Linked DNA regions of Exiguobacterium sibiricum 7-3. The protein of the gene in region 1 interacts with the protein of each later gene in a pairwise test. Links are inferred from orthologs where the notes say so. Each region holds a gene or a part of one and is shown on either strand. Other genes may lie near its edges.

The links.
Region 2: the proteins of P402_RS0101850 (region 1) and ndk interact in binary tests that used the Escherichia coli proteins (3 or more experiments, as listed by UniProt). The link is inferred for Exiguobacterium sibiricum 7-3 from one-to-one orthologs.

The regions. Positions count from the first base shown.
Region 1 is NZ_KK211190.1:167,613-178,088, forward strand. Bases 28-2,821 are described here. They hold P402_RS0101850 (uracil-DNA glycosylase), read left to right. Parts: upstream 28-991; coding sequence 992-1,651; downstream 1,652-2,821. Other genes in these bases: P402_RS0101840 (NAD(P)H-dependent oxidoreductase), read left to right, coding at 28-136; P402_RS0101845 (WecB/TagA/CpsF family glycosyltransferase), read right to left, coding at 187-909; P402_RS0101855 (Cof-type HAD-IIB family hydrolase), read right to left, coding at 1,704-2,510; P402_RS0101860 (hypothetical protein), read left to right, coding at 2,636-2,821. In the rest of the region: more of P402_RS0101840, read left to right, coding at 1-27; more of P402_RS0101860, read left to right, coding at 2,822-3,898; P402_RS0101865 (response regulator transcription factor), read left to right, coding at 3,922-4,614; P402_RS0101870 (sensor histidine kinase), read left to right, coding at 4,611-5,996; P402_RS0101875 (DUF1499 domain-containing protein), read left to right, coding at 6,094-6,471; P402_RS0101880 (dihydrolipoyl dehydrogenase family protein), read left to right, coding at 6,468-7,895; P402_RS0101885 (DUF420 domain-containing protein), read left to right, coding at 7,899-8,432; P402_RS0101890 (flagellar motor protein MotB), read right to left, coding at 8,517-9,290; flagellar motor stator protein MotA, read right to left, coding at 9,265-10,050; P402_RS17125 (hypothetical protein), read right to left, coding at 10,148-10,318. UniProt on the Escherichia coli protein: Excises uracil residues from the DNA which can arise as a result of misincorporation of dUMP residues by DNA polymerase or due to deamination of cytosine.
Region 2 is NZ_KK211190.1:1,257,329-1,260,235, forward strand. It holds ndk (nucleoside-diphosphate kinase), read left to right. Parts: upstream 1-1,199; coding sequence 1,200-1,616; downstream 1,617-2,907. Other genes in the region: P402_RS0107270 (demethylmenaquinone methyltransferase), read left to right, coding at 1-141; P402_RS0107275 (polyprenyl synthetase family protein), read left to right, coding at 143-1,105; P402_RS0107285 (CheR family methyltransferase), read left to right, coding at 1,757-2,530; aroC (chorismate synthase), read left to right, coding at 2,553-2,907. UniProt on the Escherichia coli protein: Major role in the synthesis of nucleoside triphosphates other than ATP. The ATP gamma phosphate is transferred to the NDP beta phosphate via a ping-pong mechanism, using a phosphorylated active-site intermediate.

The DNA.
Region 1 (10,476 bases):
CACTGGCGTAACGGACTACAACTCATTGTTCATCGAAGGTATGGCAATGAATCCAGAAAAAGCAGAAGAAATCAAACAAGCAGCAATCGCAGAAGCAAAAGAACTTGGTCGTTCATTCTCAACAGTCAACGCATAAGAAACGAAAACACCCGCTGTCCGGTCAACCGGACAGCGGGTGTTTTGCGTTTACAAATGAGTTTTTTTCCGTAAGACGAGCGACGCAAAAAGGAACAAGTCCTTTAATTTCTCCAATCCGCGCGGATGACTGGAAATCCGGTACAGCCATTCGAGCTTCAGCTTCCGGAACAGCTTCGGAGCACGTTTACTGTGACCCGACCAGACATCAAATGCACCTCCGACACCGATGAAAAGACCGTGATCCACCTGGTCGTAAACGGATGCGATCCATTCTTCCTGTTTCGGCGCGCCGAGGGCCACCAAAATCAAATCAGCTTCGACCGATTGAATCGCTTTTGCGGCTTCTGCTTCTTTGCCGAATCCGTGAAAGGTTCCGACGAACTGGATATCAGGAAAACGAATCGACAATTGCTGGATCAGCGACTTCATGACTTCCGGGCGTCCGCCAAGCAGGAAGACCCGTTTTTTCAAAGCATCGGCTGTTCGAAGCAACTCCCGTGCCGTCTCGATTCCGGGCAACGTCGCAGTGAGCGGTTGTCCCATTCGTTTGCTGGCTGCCGTCACACCGATTCCGTCAGGTGTGATGAACGTTGCTTGTTGTAAGATATGCTTATAAGCGGGTTCGCGCAAAGAACGTAAGACCAGTTCGGGATTAGCTGTAACAAGAAAGGCTTTTTCGTTATTGTGTAAAATCGTTTTAATATGGGTATACCAACTCGACGGTGTTGCGTCGACAAAAGGCAAACCAAATAACTGTGTTGTTTGAATCATCTTTATTCCACCTCATTATTCATCATAGCAGAATCGGGCCGGACGAACAGGGGCTTGAGACTGAAAAAAAGGAGCGATCGGGATGCATGCAGCCTGGCAGGAGATTTTAAAAGAAGAGAAAGAAAAAGACTACTTTATCCGATTATGGGATTTTATCAAGACCGCTTACCGGGAAACGACGGTGTATCCGCCGAAGGATCAGATTTTTCATGCGTTTGACGCGGTGGCGCCGCAGGATGTCCGTTGCGTCATCCTGGGTCAGGATCCATACCATGGACCGAATCAGGCCAATGGATTAAGCTTTTCCGTTAATGACGGCATTGCGATTCCGCCGTCTTTACGTAATATGTACAAGGAATTAGTGTCCGATATCGGATGTCCTGTGCCGACGACGGGCAATCTTGAAGCCTGGTCGCAGCAGGGGGTGTTTCTGTTGAATACGTCACTGACCGTTGAAGCTGGAAAAGCGGGTTCCCATGCGAAAAAAGGCTGGGAATCCTTTACGGACCGCGTCATCGAAGTGCTCGGACAACAGGAGCAACCGATTGTATTCATTCTCTGGGGAAATCACGCAAAAAGTAAAAAAAGTTTGATTGATACGAACCGGCATCTCGTTCTCGAATCCGTTCATCCAAGCCCGCTTTCGGCGAGCCGCGGTTTTTTTGGCAGTCGACCGTATTCGCAAACCAATGACTGGTTACAGCAGCAAAATCGAACACCGATCGATTGGTGTATGTCATAACACATGAAAAACCAATTTACTCCGTCCTTGTGGAGTAAATTGGTTTTTTTGTTCAGTCCATCATGAATTTTTCGATGACGAGGGCAATGCCATCCTCATCATTAGAAGCTGTCATGTACTGTGCTTTTTCTTTGACAGTATCGGCGGCATTCGCCATCGCGACACCAAGCCCGGCCCATTCGATCATCGATAAATCATTGTTGCCGTCTCCGCAGGCAATGACATCCGACTGCTTGATTCCGAGACGTTCAGCGAGTAGGGCAAGACTCGTTCCTTTCGTCACGCCAGCTTCCGTAAACTCAAGGAAAAATGGCTTCGAGCGGGCGACAGCGAGCTCACCGGCTAACTCGACTTGAAGTTTTTGCTCGACTTCGGCCAAACGATTTTCTTCCGCAAGCATCAAACATTTGACGACCGGCTCTGTGATGGATGCTTTGAAATCCGTCACAGTAATGACATCCATTCCCGTCAGTTCCCCTTCAATTGTCGTAAAGGCGTTCGCTCTCTCCGTCAAAATTTCGTGTCCGACATACGTGTGGATGTCGATGTTTTCCCGTTTACTTAAATCGTAGAGACGATGGACGGTTTCCGGAAGAAGGGTACTGGAGAAGAGGGACTCATTTGTTTTACAGTCGATGATGGAAGCCCCGTTGAAACTTAGGATATAGCTGCCGTATCGGGCAAGCTCCAACTCTTTTGCCAAATCGATCATAGCGTAAGTCGGACGACCACTCGCAAGCACCACTTTTTTTCCGCGACGCTGTGCATCGAGTAACGATTCTTTCGTTTTTGGAGAAATCGTATGGTCGCTCGTCAATAATGTATCGTCAAGATCAAGTACAATCATTTCGTAAGCCATAAATATAAACCCCTTTCGAATATCTGTTACATCTTAACAAGTTGACTCTTCTTCCACAATATACTCTCGCTTGAAAGAGTGTGATAAAGTTTGAGAAGAGCATGTATGGAAAGGATTTAAGTCTGATGAAATATTTTGTAATTTTCTTATCGACCCTATATTTGGCGGGATGCGGTCTTACGTTGCCCCATCCTGCTTCATTACTCGAACACCCGGCGTTACCGGAATGGGAAAAGTCGTTAAAAGCAAAAATCGATACCGATCTTCCGACAGAGGCGGAAATCGTGGCACCGCGGAATCAATCTATTTCAAGGCTGTATGAATTGATTGATTTGAACCGGGATGGACGTGATGAAGCCATTACGTTTTATCGGATTGAACAGCGAGGGACATTTCAAATCAAGGTGTTGGTCCACGAACGTCTGAAGAACAAGTGGGTTTTACGTGTGAGCCAGCCGATTGCGACAGGCCGATCGATTGATCAACTTCACGTCATCCTCGATGAATCCAAAAAAGTGAATCAACTGATGATTGGTGTGACGAGTCTTGAAGAGAATACGGTCTATCTCCTGAAAGATTTGATGAAGCCATCGATTAACATTACTAAAATCGATACATATGATCGATTGACGATTGCCGATTTGAATCAAGATCGACGTCAGGATATGGTATTACTCAAAAAAGGACGGACGACAGAACTTGTGTATTATGAGGAAGCCTTGAAGCCGACCAACCGACAAGATGTCACATTGCCAGTCAAAGAAGGCGATTTATTTGCGGATCATGATCTATTTGAAATTGATACCGTGAATCCGGCTAAGAAAAAAGGTGTATTCGTCTCCTTTACCCGTGAGGCAAAAATGCATTTGCTCGTCTTTCAGCTCGAACAAGCCCGGCTGACATCCGTCCGCTGGGGTGAGACATCAGAAATTGTCGAGCCGATGTATACGTTCCCGAAAGACGTTGACCAGGACGGTGTCATCGAATTTGCACATCAATACACGCCTGAAGGAAGTATAGGACGCGTGTCTGAAGAAAAACCAAGAATCACTGCTTATTATGCGTGGAATGGATCCGACGTTCAGCCATTTCTCGAAAGTGGATTTGAGCTTCGGGAAGAGCAATACATTGATCTCGAATACAATTTCGTGATGCGTTTTCCCGCAAACTGGGCGACGCGTGAAACTATTGAGAAAAAGGACAACCGGGTCCGGTTCATCAACCGGGAGACCGGAACAATTGATTTTGAGCTGGAGATCATTCCAAAAACTCAATATATCGCCAGCCATCGCAAGAAGAAAATTAAAGAAGGCATTGATTACGTGTATGTCATCTCTACCAATCAATCCTATGAAGAGTACGCTGCCAACGTAGCGCTCGTGGAATAAAGTAAAAGCAGGAGGAAAATAAGATGACTAAAATATTAGTGGCCGAGGATGAACATGCGATTCGTAGTTTCATCGTCATTAATTTAAAACGTGCAGGATATGAAGTGATTGAAGCAGAAAACGGACGGGAAGCATTGGACTACTTTGAGCAGCAAACGTTCGACATCCTGCTGCTCGACATCATGATGCCGGAAGTCGACGGATTCGCGGTTTGTGAACAAGCCCGCTCGAAAGATGAAGTCGTCGGCATCATCATGCTGACAGCACGGACGCGCGAAGAAGATAAAGTCATGGGACTCAGTGTCGGTGCGGATGATTATATTGCGAAGCCGTTCAGCCCGGCTGAACTGTTGGCGCGTATTCAATCCTTACTCCGCCGAGTCGAGACACTTCGCCGCCGAAAACAACCCCGTGAACTGATCTCAGGTCCTTTTCGAATTGACCTCGGAGCAAAGCGGGTCCAAAAAGCAGGTGTTGATGTCGAAGTCACACCGACAGAATACGATTTGTTATGCCATTTCATTAAAAATGAAGATCAGGTCATGTCCCGGGATGAGTTGCTCGATGCAGTGTGGGGCGAAAATTATTTTGGAGACCGTAAGACGGTCGACGTCAACATTCGGCGCCTGCGTCAGAAAATCGAAGAAAATCCAGCAGAACCCGAGTTCATCGAGACGTTATGGGGACACGGCTACAAGTGGCGTAACGAAAAATGAAACGACAGATTTTGATGCGGTTCATGACGATCATTACGGTAACGGTTTTGCTGGTCATCGGAATTTTATCCTTCGTGACGTATAACTATTATTATGTGACGGCGACAGATGTCTTGAAACGGCATGCCAATGCAAGTGCCATCTTATTTGCAAACAGTGGTCTGGCTTATGATTTTCAAGACTCAGAAGCGACGATTCATGACGTGCTTGATTCATATGCCTACACAGATGCGGAAATTGAAGTATTGGATGTGAAGGGAATTCCCCGCTATTCGTCGACAGGTTTCGTCTCGAAACGGAATATGACGAAACAGGAAGTGACACGTCTGTTGAGCGGTGGAACGATCACAAAACGTTATGATGATCCGACGACGAATGAACATCTGCTTGAGGTGGCGGAACCGATCGTATCCTTCGGACAGACGACAGGAGCGCTACGTTATACGACGTCGCTTGCCAAGATTGATCAACGGGTCATTGAAATTTGTTTGGCGATTTTCTTATTAGGTGTCGTGATTTGGGGACTGGCCTACATTTATTCCTCCCGTCTCGTTTCGTCGATCGTTCGACCGATTCAGGAAGTTATCGGTGCATCCGATCAAATCGCAAAACAGCATTATGACGTCAAGGTCAATGAGGAGTATACGTTTGAACTGGGGGAACTTGCCCGAACGATCAACTATATGGGACAACAGATCAAGCAACAGGAAACATTGAAGGATGAGTTCATCTCCGGGATTTCGCACGAGTTACGAACACCGCTCACTTCCATTAAAGGATGGAGTGAAACATTACTGGCAGAACCGGAACGTTTACCGGAGGAAGCGTCGCTCGGGATGGGAATCATCCATTCGGAGACGGAACGGTTGATTTCGTTAGTGGAACAGTTGCTTGATTTTTCGAAACTGGAGACGAGCCGGCTCGTCTTATACCGGCAGGAAGTAAATTTGACTGAAATCATTGAAACGGTAACGGCACAATTGCGTCAAAAACTGGAAGAAAAAAACATCCGTATTGTCCGCAAATTGCCGGCACAGGTGATTGGTCTTTACGATGAAAACCGTTTAAAACAGGTCTTTTTAAATTTACTGGATAACGCGATCCGCTTTTCGCCGATTGACGGCGAAATCACAATTCGCCTTGTCCGCTCAGAACGTGTCCTCTTTTTATCTTTCAGCGATGAAGGACCCGGTATTCCTAAAAATCACCTCAGACATGTCACGGAAAAGTTTTATCAGGTTCAAAAAGGGAAAGGTGGAACAGGGTTAGGTCTCGCAATTTGCCGTGAACTGGTTGAAGCACATGAAGGGAAATTGTTCATCGATAATCAACCGGAAGGCGGAGCGATTGCAACGATCCTCCTGCCGGTCACGAAAGCATAACGGGAAAGTCAAATGAGAAGCGCTTTCGAAACTGAACTGGTAAAGTGAAATGAGGATAACGATTTACAGCAAGACGAAACGAATGGAGGAATCAGTCATGGCACTTGGCGTATCGAACGGCAGATTAAGTCCGCTTACAGGGAAACCGAACGCGGTATCGACACAGACGGATAAAGAAGCGTTGAAGATGACACCTTTACCGTTCAACGGAAATCTAGCAGAATCAAAATTTCAAATCATGCGAGTTCTTCAAAGTCTTGACCGGGTGACAGTAGTCAAAGAAGATCCAACGTACATTCATGTTGTCTTCTCGAGTAAAGTCCTTCGTTTTAAAGATGATGTTGAATTTTATTTCGACGAAGCTTCTCAAAAAATTCATTTCCGCTCAGCTTCCCGTGTCGGCTATTCCGACTGGGGCGTTAACCGAAAACGAATGGAAGACATTTCGGCACGATATAAGGAGGCTTCCCGATGAAAAGTTATCAGTTGGTCGTAATTGGTGGTGGAGCAGCCGGAATGACAATTGCGGCAGGAGCAGCCAGTCTTGGTGCCCATGTCGCATTGATTGAGCGTCATACACATTTAGGTGGAGATTGTTTGCATTACGGTTGTGTCCCGTCAAAAGCGTTGATTGAAGCTGCACATGACGTCCATGTCATGAAGCAGACGGCAGCCAAATACAACGTGACATTAAACGGAGACGCAGTGTACAGCAAAACAAAAGCAAGCGTCGACCGTGCCCGGAATATCATTCAGTCGCATGACGGAACGAAACGGTTCGAAGAGCTTGGTGTCGATGTTTACATCGGCGAAGCCAGTTTCTTGAGTGCCAATGAAGTTGAAGTAGCGGGTCAACTGGTTGTCGGAGAGAAATTCGCGATTTCGACGGGATCACAGCCGATCATTCCGCCGATTGAGGGGCTTGATACGATTCCGTACTTAACGAATGAGACGATTTTTGAACAAACGGAACGCCCTGAACGATTGCTGGTCATCGGCGGCGGAGCGATTGGTCTCGAATTATCGCAAGCCTATGCCCATCTCGGAACGGAAGTGACCGTGATTGAAGGTGCTAAATCCTTGATGCCAAAAGAAGACCGCAGCATGGTCACGGTACTACAACGACAAATCGAACAAGAATTGACACTCCATTTGGATACGACCGTCACAAGTGTCCGGAAAGCTGCGAACGGAATCGAAGTCACAGTCAAAACAGGCGAAGAATCCCGTGTCATTGAAACGGATGCCGTACTCGTGGCTGTTGGCCGGAAGCCGCGGATTGATGCGTTACGCCTTGATCGCGCAGGTGTTCATGTTGAAAAAGGTTATGTTCAAGTCGATGGTTCCCTTCGGACGAACCAACGTCATATCTTTGCTGTCGGTGATACGATTCAATCGTTGCCGTTTACGCACGTGGCTGGTCTTGAAGGGAAAACAGTCGTTACGAACGCTTTGTTCGGCTTACGTACTAAACCAGATTACCGTGCCGTTCCATGGGTGACGTTTACGACACCTGAACTGTTCCACCTGGGACTGACAGAAGAAGAAGCACGTCAAAAATACAGCGACATCAAAGTTTACGAAACCGGACTTGATGAAGTCGATCGGTTTGTCATCAATGGTCGGACGGAAGGACGCGTCAAACTGATTGCCGATAAACGCGGTAAACTGATTGGTGCCCATGCAATTGGTGAGCAAGCCGGCGAATGGATGCAGGAAGTCGTTTATGCGATGGCTCGTAAAGATAAGGTCGGTCAGTTATCCCGTGTCGTTCATCCGTATCCGATTCGTGGTGCTGCGGTCCAACGTGCAGCTGATTTATACTGGCGTGAACGTCTCTTTGACGGTCCGTTGCCAAAATGGTTAAAACGATACTTTGATTGGAAACAAGGAGAATAATACATGCAACAATCTGCTAAAAAACGTAATTTCGTTCCGGTCGTCATCCTCTTGACGCTCGTCATCAATCTGTTGGTCGCGCTGTTGTTTTTTGCACCGCCTTTACAGATCGGTGACGGGTTTGACTGGACGCTGCTTCCTTTTTTAAACGCCATCTTCAACAGCTTCACGTTCATGTTGTTGCTCGGTGCCTGGATTTCGATCCGTCGGGGAAACCGGATCAATCACCGTCGCTTTATCGGCGGTGCCATGACGACGACGACGTTATTCTTGATTTCGTACGTGACGTATCATGCGGTCAGTGAATCGACGAAGTTCGGCGGAGAAGGGTTTGTCCGTCCCATCTATTTCTTTATTCTGATTTCGCATATCATTTTAGCAGCGGTCATCGTTCCGCTCGTCTTGATGTCGCTCGCTCATGCATTGAATCAAAATTTTGAGAAACATAAGAAGTGGACGCGTTTTACGATGCCGCTTTGGTTATATGTCAGTCTCACGGGTGTTATCGTCTATGTGATGATTCGTCCGTACTATTAAAACCGCACATCAAAACAGGCCCATTCCGATTTTTCTCGGAGTGGGCCTGTTTTTGATTGCCGAATCGTCATACAGCAAAGGAGATTACGGTTTTACCTTCGTTTTATCCAAGACATTTTGTGCTTTGATGTCAATTAGTGGACGGATCAAGACCTCAACACGCCGGTTTTGACTGCGACCGTTTTCTGAATCATTTGAAGCAATCGGTTGATACTCTCCGTATCCGCTGACCGTAAATCGTTTTGGAGCAAGCTGTGGATTCCGCTGAAGGGCACGCATGAAACTGATGGCCCGTTCTGCACTGAGTTCCCAGTTCGACGGATACTGAACGGTATTAATCGGAATGTTATCCGTATGACCCGAAACCTGGATCTGACGCTGTCCTGCTTTGACAAGCAGGGTACTCATGCCTTGAGCGATTTGAATCGCATCACCTTTTACATCTGCTTGGGCAGGTGAAAAGAGGGCCCGGTCACGGATCGTAAAGACAAGCCCTTCATTCGTGACCTCAACTTTGATGTCTTTTTCAAGCTTCTGCTGTTTGATGTAGTCATTTGCTTCTTCTTTGATTTTTTCGAGTTCAGCGATTTCATAGCTTTGTGCTTTCGTTCGGGCATCAGTCTTTTTCGAGTCCTCTTCTTCCTGTGAGGTCGATAAGGAACTGTTCGTAATCATGCCTGAACCACCATTGAAGACAGAACTGAACGATTGAGACATTGCTTTCAGTTTGACGGCATCGACGTTACTCGAAGCGAAAAGAACGATGAACAGAGCGAGTAACAAGGTAAGGAGATCGGCATAAGGAATCAGCCAGCCTTCGGAAATGTGTTCATCATGCGGCTTCTTTTTCCGTTTCATACGTCGCACGCTCCTTCGGTGTCAGATAGACAAGTAACTTATCCTCCAGGTTTTTAGGAGATTCTCCGTTCTGGATTGATAAGATTCCTTCAATCATCATTTCATAGAGTTGGATTTCAGTGGCTGACTTCTGCTTTAACTTTGTCGCAAATGGGAACCATAGGACATATCCTGTGAAAATCCCAAATAGCGTTGCGATGAAGGCCCCGGAAATCGCGTGCCCCAGCTTTTCGATATCTGATAGATCGGATAGCGCGGCAACGAGTCCGACGACAGCCCCGAGTACACCGAGGGTCGGTGCATATGTACCGGCTTGCGTGAAGATGTTGGCATTCGCATGGTGCCGTTCGGTCATGTTTTCAAGGTCGCGGGTCATGACGTCTTCGACGTATTCTGACGGTTGACCATCGATAACCATCATGACACCGCGGCGCATGAACGCATTATCCACTTCTTCGAGTGCCGTTTCAAGTGACAATAAACCTTCTTTTCGGGCTTGTGTCGAGAGGGTTAAAAATTGTTGAAGCAATGTCTGTTTCGTCATCAGTTGTTGTTCAAAGAAAATGACTTTAAACAAAGCAGGGATGATTTTTAAGCGTTCTTTCGGGAACGAAATCATGATTGCTGCCGCTGTACCGACAAAAATAATAACGAGTGCCGCGGGGTTCAGCAATGCGATCGGAGAGGCCCCTTTTAAAATCATTCCTCCGACTAAGGTGATGAGCCCTAGTATAATACCAATAATCGACACGATATCCATTTCATTTGTGCCACCTTTCCCCATGTTGTCTGATCGTGAACGAAAAATAAAAAGAGCAGAAGAGGCGTCTTCTGCTCGGAAATCCAAAAACCGAGAATCACGCGCCGTTTTCATCGATAAGCAATTGAATGCTTTCGTTTCGTTCGTCACGTTCTATATCGGTTAATACATCGTATTTTTTTAATGCAATATACAATTCGTTTAGAATTGATTGATCCACATGTAGCGATAGTAACTCCTCGAATTGATAATATAGCTGTGCGGGCATCCATTGTGATTGGCGTTCCAGCCTTCGCGAGACATCTTCAATCGAATGTTCAGCCGTCCTAGGGTCCACTGTTTCCCTCAACCTCCTTTTATGATTAAACGTCGACTTTTATCTATTTTACCAAAAAAAAACGAAAACGTTTAGTAGATTGCAGATTT
Region 2 (2,907 bases), 1.1 Mb from region 1 along the record:
AATTGGCTGCAAGAGTCGACCGAAGTCTTTTTAGATCGTGTCGAGCTGAAGCAACTGTTTGAACAGGCCGGTTTTATGCAAGTTGAAGTAAAAGCATTTGCAGGTGGGGCGGCTGCAATGCACCTCGGAAAGAAGTGGTGAGATGTCACTGCATTCAATTTATCGAGATGTAACAAAAGAAGTTAATTTAGTGGATCAATTTTTAGTCAGTCATATCGCATCAAACGACCCGACAATCGATGCGGCCGGACAACAATTGCTTCAAGCAGGCGGCAAACGGATCCGGCCTGCCTTCGTTCTGTTGGCATCAAAATTTGGTCGGGCAGACCGCGATGAACTCGTGCGTGTCGCAGCCAGTCTTGAACTGGTCCATATGGCCTCGCTTGTTCATGATGATGTGATTGATGATGCCGAATTGCGACGTGGAAAACCAACCGTCATGCAACACTTTGATGAAGAAGTTGCCCTTTATTCCGGTAATTTTTTATTTGGTGAAGCGGTTAAATTGATTGGTGAAGTCGGGAAACCGGAACTCGTTCAAGTGATGGTCCATACGATGCGCGAAATTTGTGAGGGTGAAATCGAGCAGATTTACGATCAGTACGACTGGGAACAATCCATCAAACGGTATATCAAGCGGATTGAACGCAAAACGGCGATCTTGATTGAAGCCAGCTGTCACCTTGGGGCGATCGTCGCGAACTGTTCACCGGAAGATACAAAGGCATTACGACAATTTGGGCGTGACATTGGTCTAGCTTTCCAAATTGCAGATGATTTGCTTGATTTTACAGCCAAGCGGACGGAACTCGGAAAACCTGTTGCAGAAGATTTACGGCATGGCCATAAAACTCTGCCAGTATTTTATGCTTCAGAAGATCAAGATTTCTTTCAAGAGTTGCAAAAGATCCGTTCGATGCCGAGTCATGAAGAGGTCGCTCCGTTACTAGACCGGTTGCAGCAATCAGATGCTTTGGAGCGAACGCAACAAACGGTCGATTTATATATTCGACGGGCCATTCTCCGCTTGAATCATCTGCCGAAATCGTCCGCAAAACGTTCTTTGGAAGAGGTCGCCCGATATGTTGGGAAACGTAAAGGTTGAAAAAATGTAAAAAATTTCTTGCCGCTTGTCCATTTACGCAGTAAACTTACTATGTAAGCGCTTTTTTATCTGTATTTCATAGGGGGAACTAGTAATGGAGCAAACATTTTTAATGGTAAAACCGGATGGCGTTGAACGAGGTTTGATTGGGGAAATCATCGCTCGTATCGAACGTAAGGGATTCGTAATTCGTGAAATGAAAATGATGCAAGCATCTGAAGAATTGGCACAAGCTCATTACGCGGAACACGCAGAAAAACCATTTTTCGGAGAGTTGGTCACTTTCTTGACATCTGGTCCAGTCGTCGCGCTTCGTGTTGAAGGCGAAGATGTCGTCACAGTTTCACGGATGATGATCGGTAAAACGAAACCGACAGAAGCACTTCCAGGAACGATTCGGGGTGATTTCGCGAACACGATGAGTGAGAATGTCATTCATGGTTCAGACAGTGTTGAAAGTGCCGAGCGTGAACTCGGTCTTTGGTTTCAAGGACAACCATTAAACGTATGATGGCGGCAAGACGATTGAGCAACTGCTCGATCGTCTTTTTTTGTTTTTTGGAAAGGAAATAGCTTTATGCTAAGATAGAAAATAAGACAGGGAGTGCCTTGAAAGCAATCCCGTAAGAGAGAGGATTTGTGAGGTGGACTATGCAGGATTATGAGCTTTTCATCCAACGTTTCTTAAAAAAATCAGGAATTGATTTAGGACAATATAAAGAAGCCCAGATGAAGCGGCGATTGACAGCGCTACGCGATAAAAAAGGATACAGTACATTTGCTTCTTATATGCAGGCGATGGAAAAAAGTGCGACATTGTATGAAGAATTTTTGGATCGCATGACCATTAACGTCAGTGAGTTTTTCCGGAATCCGATTCGGTGGCAACAACTCGAACAGGACATCTTGCCGGTTTTGCAAGCCCGTGCTCATGGACGGATCCGGACATGGAGTGCCGCCTGTTCGACAGGGGAGGAACCGTATTCGTTAGCGATGATCTTAAACGAAAAGATGGATCCTGCACAATTTACGATTCAAGCAACGGACTTGGATGACCTGGTCCTGGAAAAGGCCAAACAAGGCCGTTACGGGGCATCTGCTTTAAATGAAGTGGAGGAAGCGCGAAAAAAACGCTATTTCATCGAGCAAGAACAACAGTTTGAAGTCGTTCCTGAAATCAGACGTCTCGTCCGGTTCAGTAAACATAATTTGTTGGGTGACCGATATGATACAGGATTTGATTTGATCATTTGTCGGAACGTCTTGATTTATTTTACAGAGGAAGCCAAGGCGCATGTCTACCGGTCGTTCGTCGAAGCCTTAAAACCGGGCGGTATTTTGTTTGTGGGTGGGACAGAACAGATTTTTCAACCGGAACGGTTCGGTCTGAAGATGAAGCAAAGCTTTTTTTACGAAAAAATCTAAGGTAAGAGGGGGATGAGGCAACATGCGTTATATGACAGCAGGTGAATCACACGGTAAAGGATTATCGGTTATCATCGAAGGAATCCCTTCTGGTCTTATCATTGATTTTGACAAAGTACAACGTGAGATGACGCGCCGTCAAGGTGGCTATGGTCGTGGACGGAGAATGCAGATCGAACAGGACGCGGTAGATGTCCGTGGAGGAATTCGACATGGCTATACGACGGGGGCACCCATCAGCCTGTTCATTGAAAATAAAGATCATACACACTGGACACAAGTCATGCAGGCAGAACCTTTGCAAGAAGAGCTGGAACGGCCGCGCACGCTAACCCGTCCCCGACCGGGACATGCGGATTTAGTCGGCGGATTGAAGT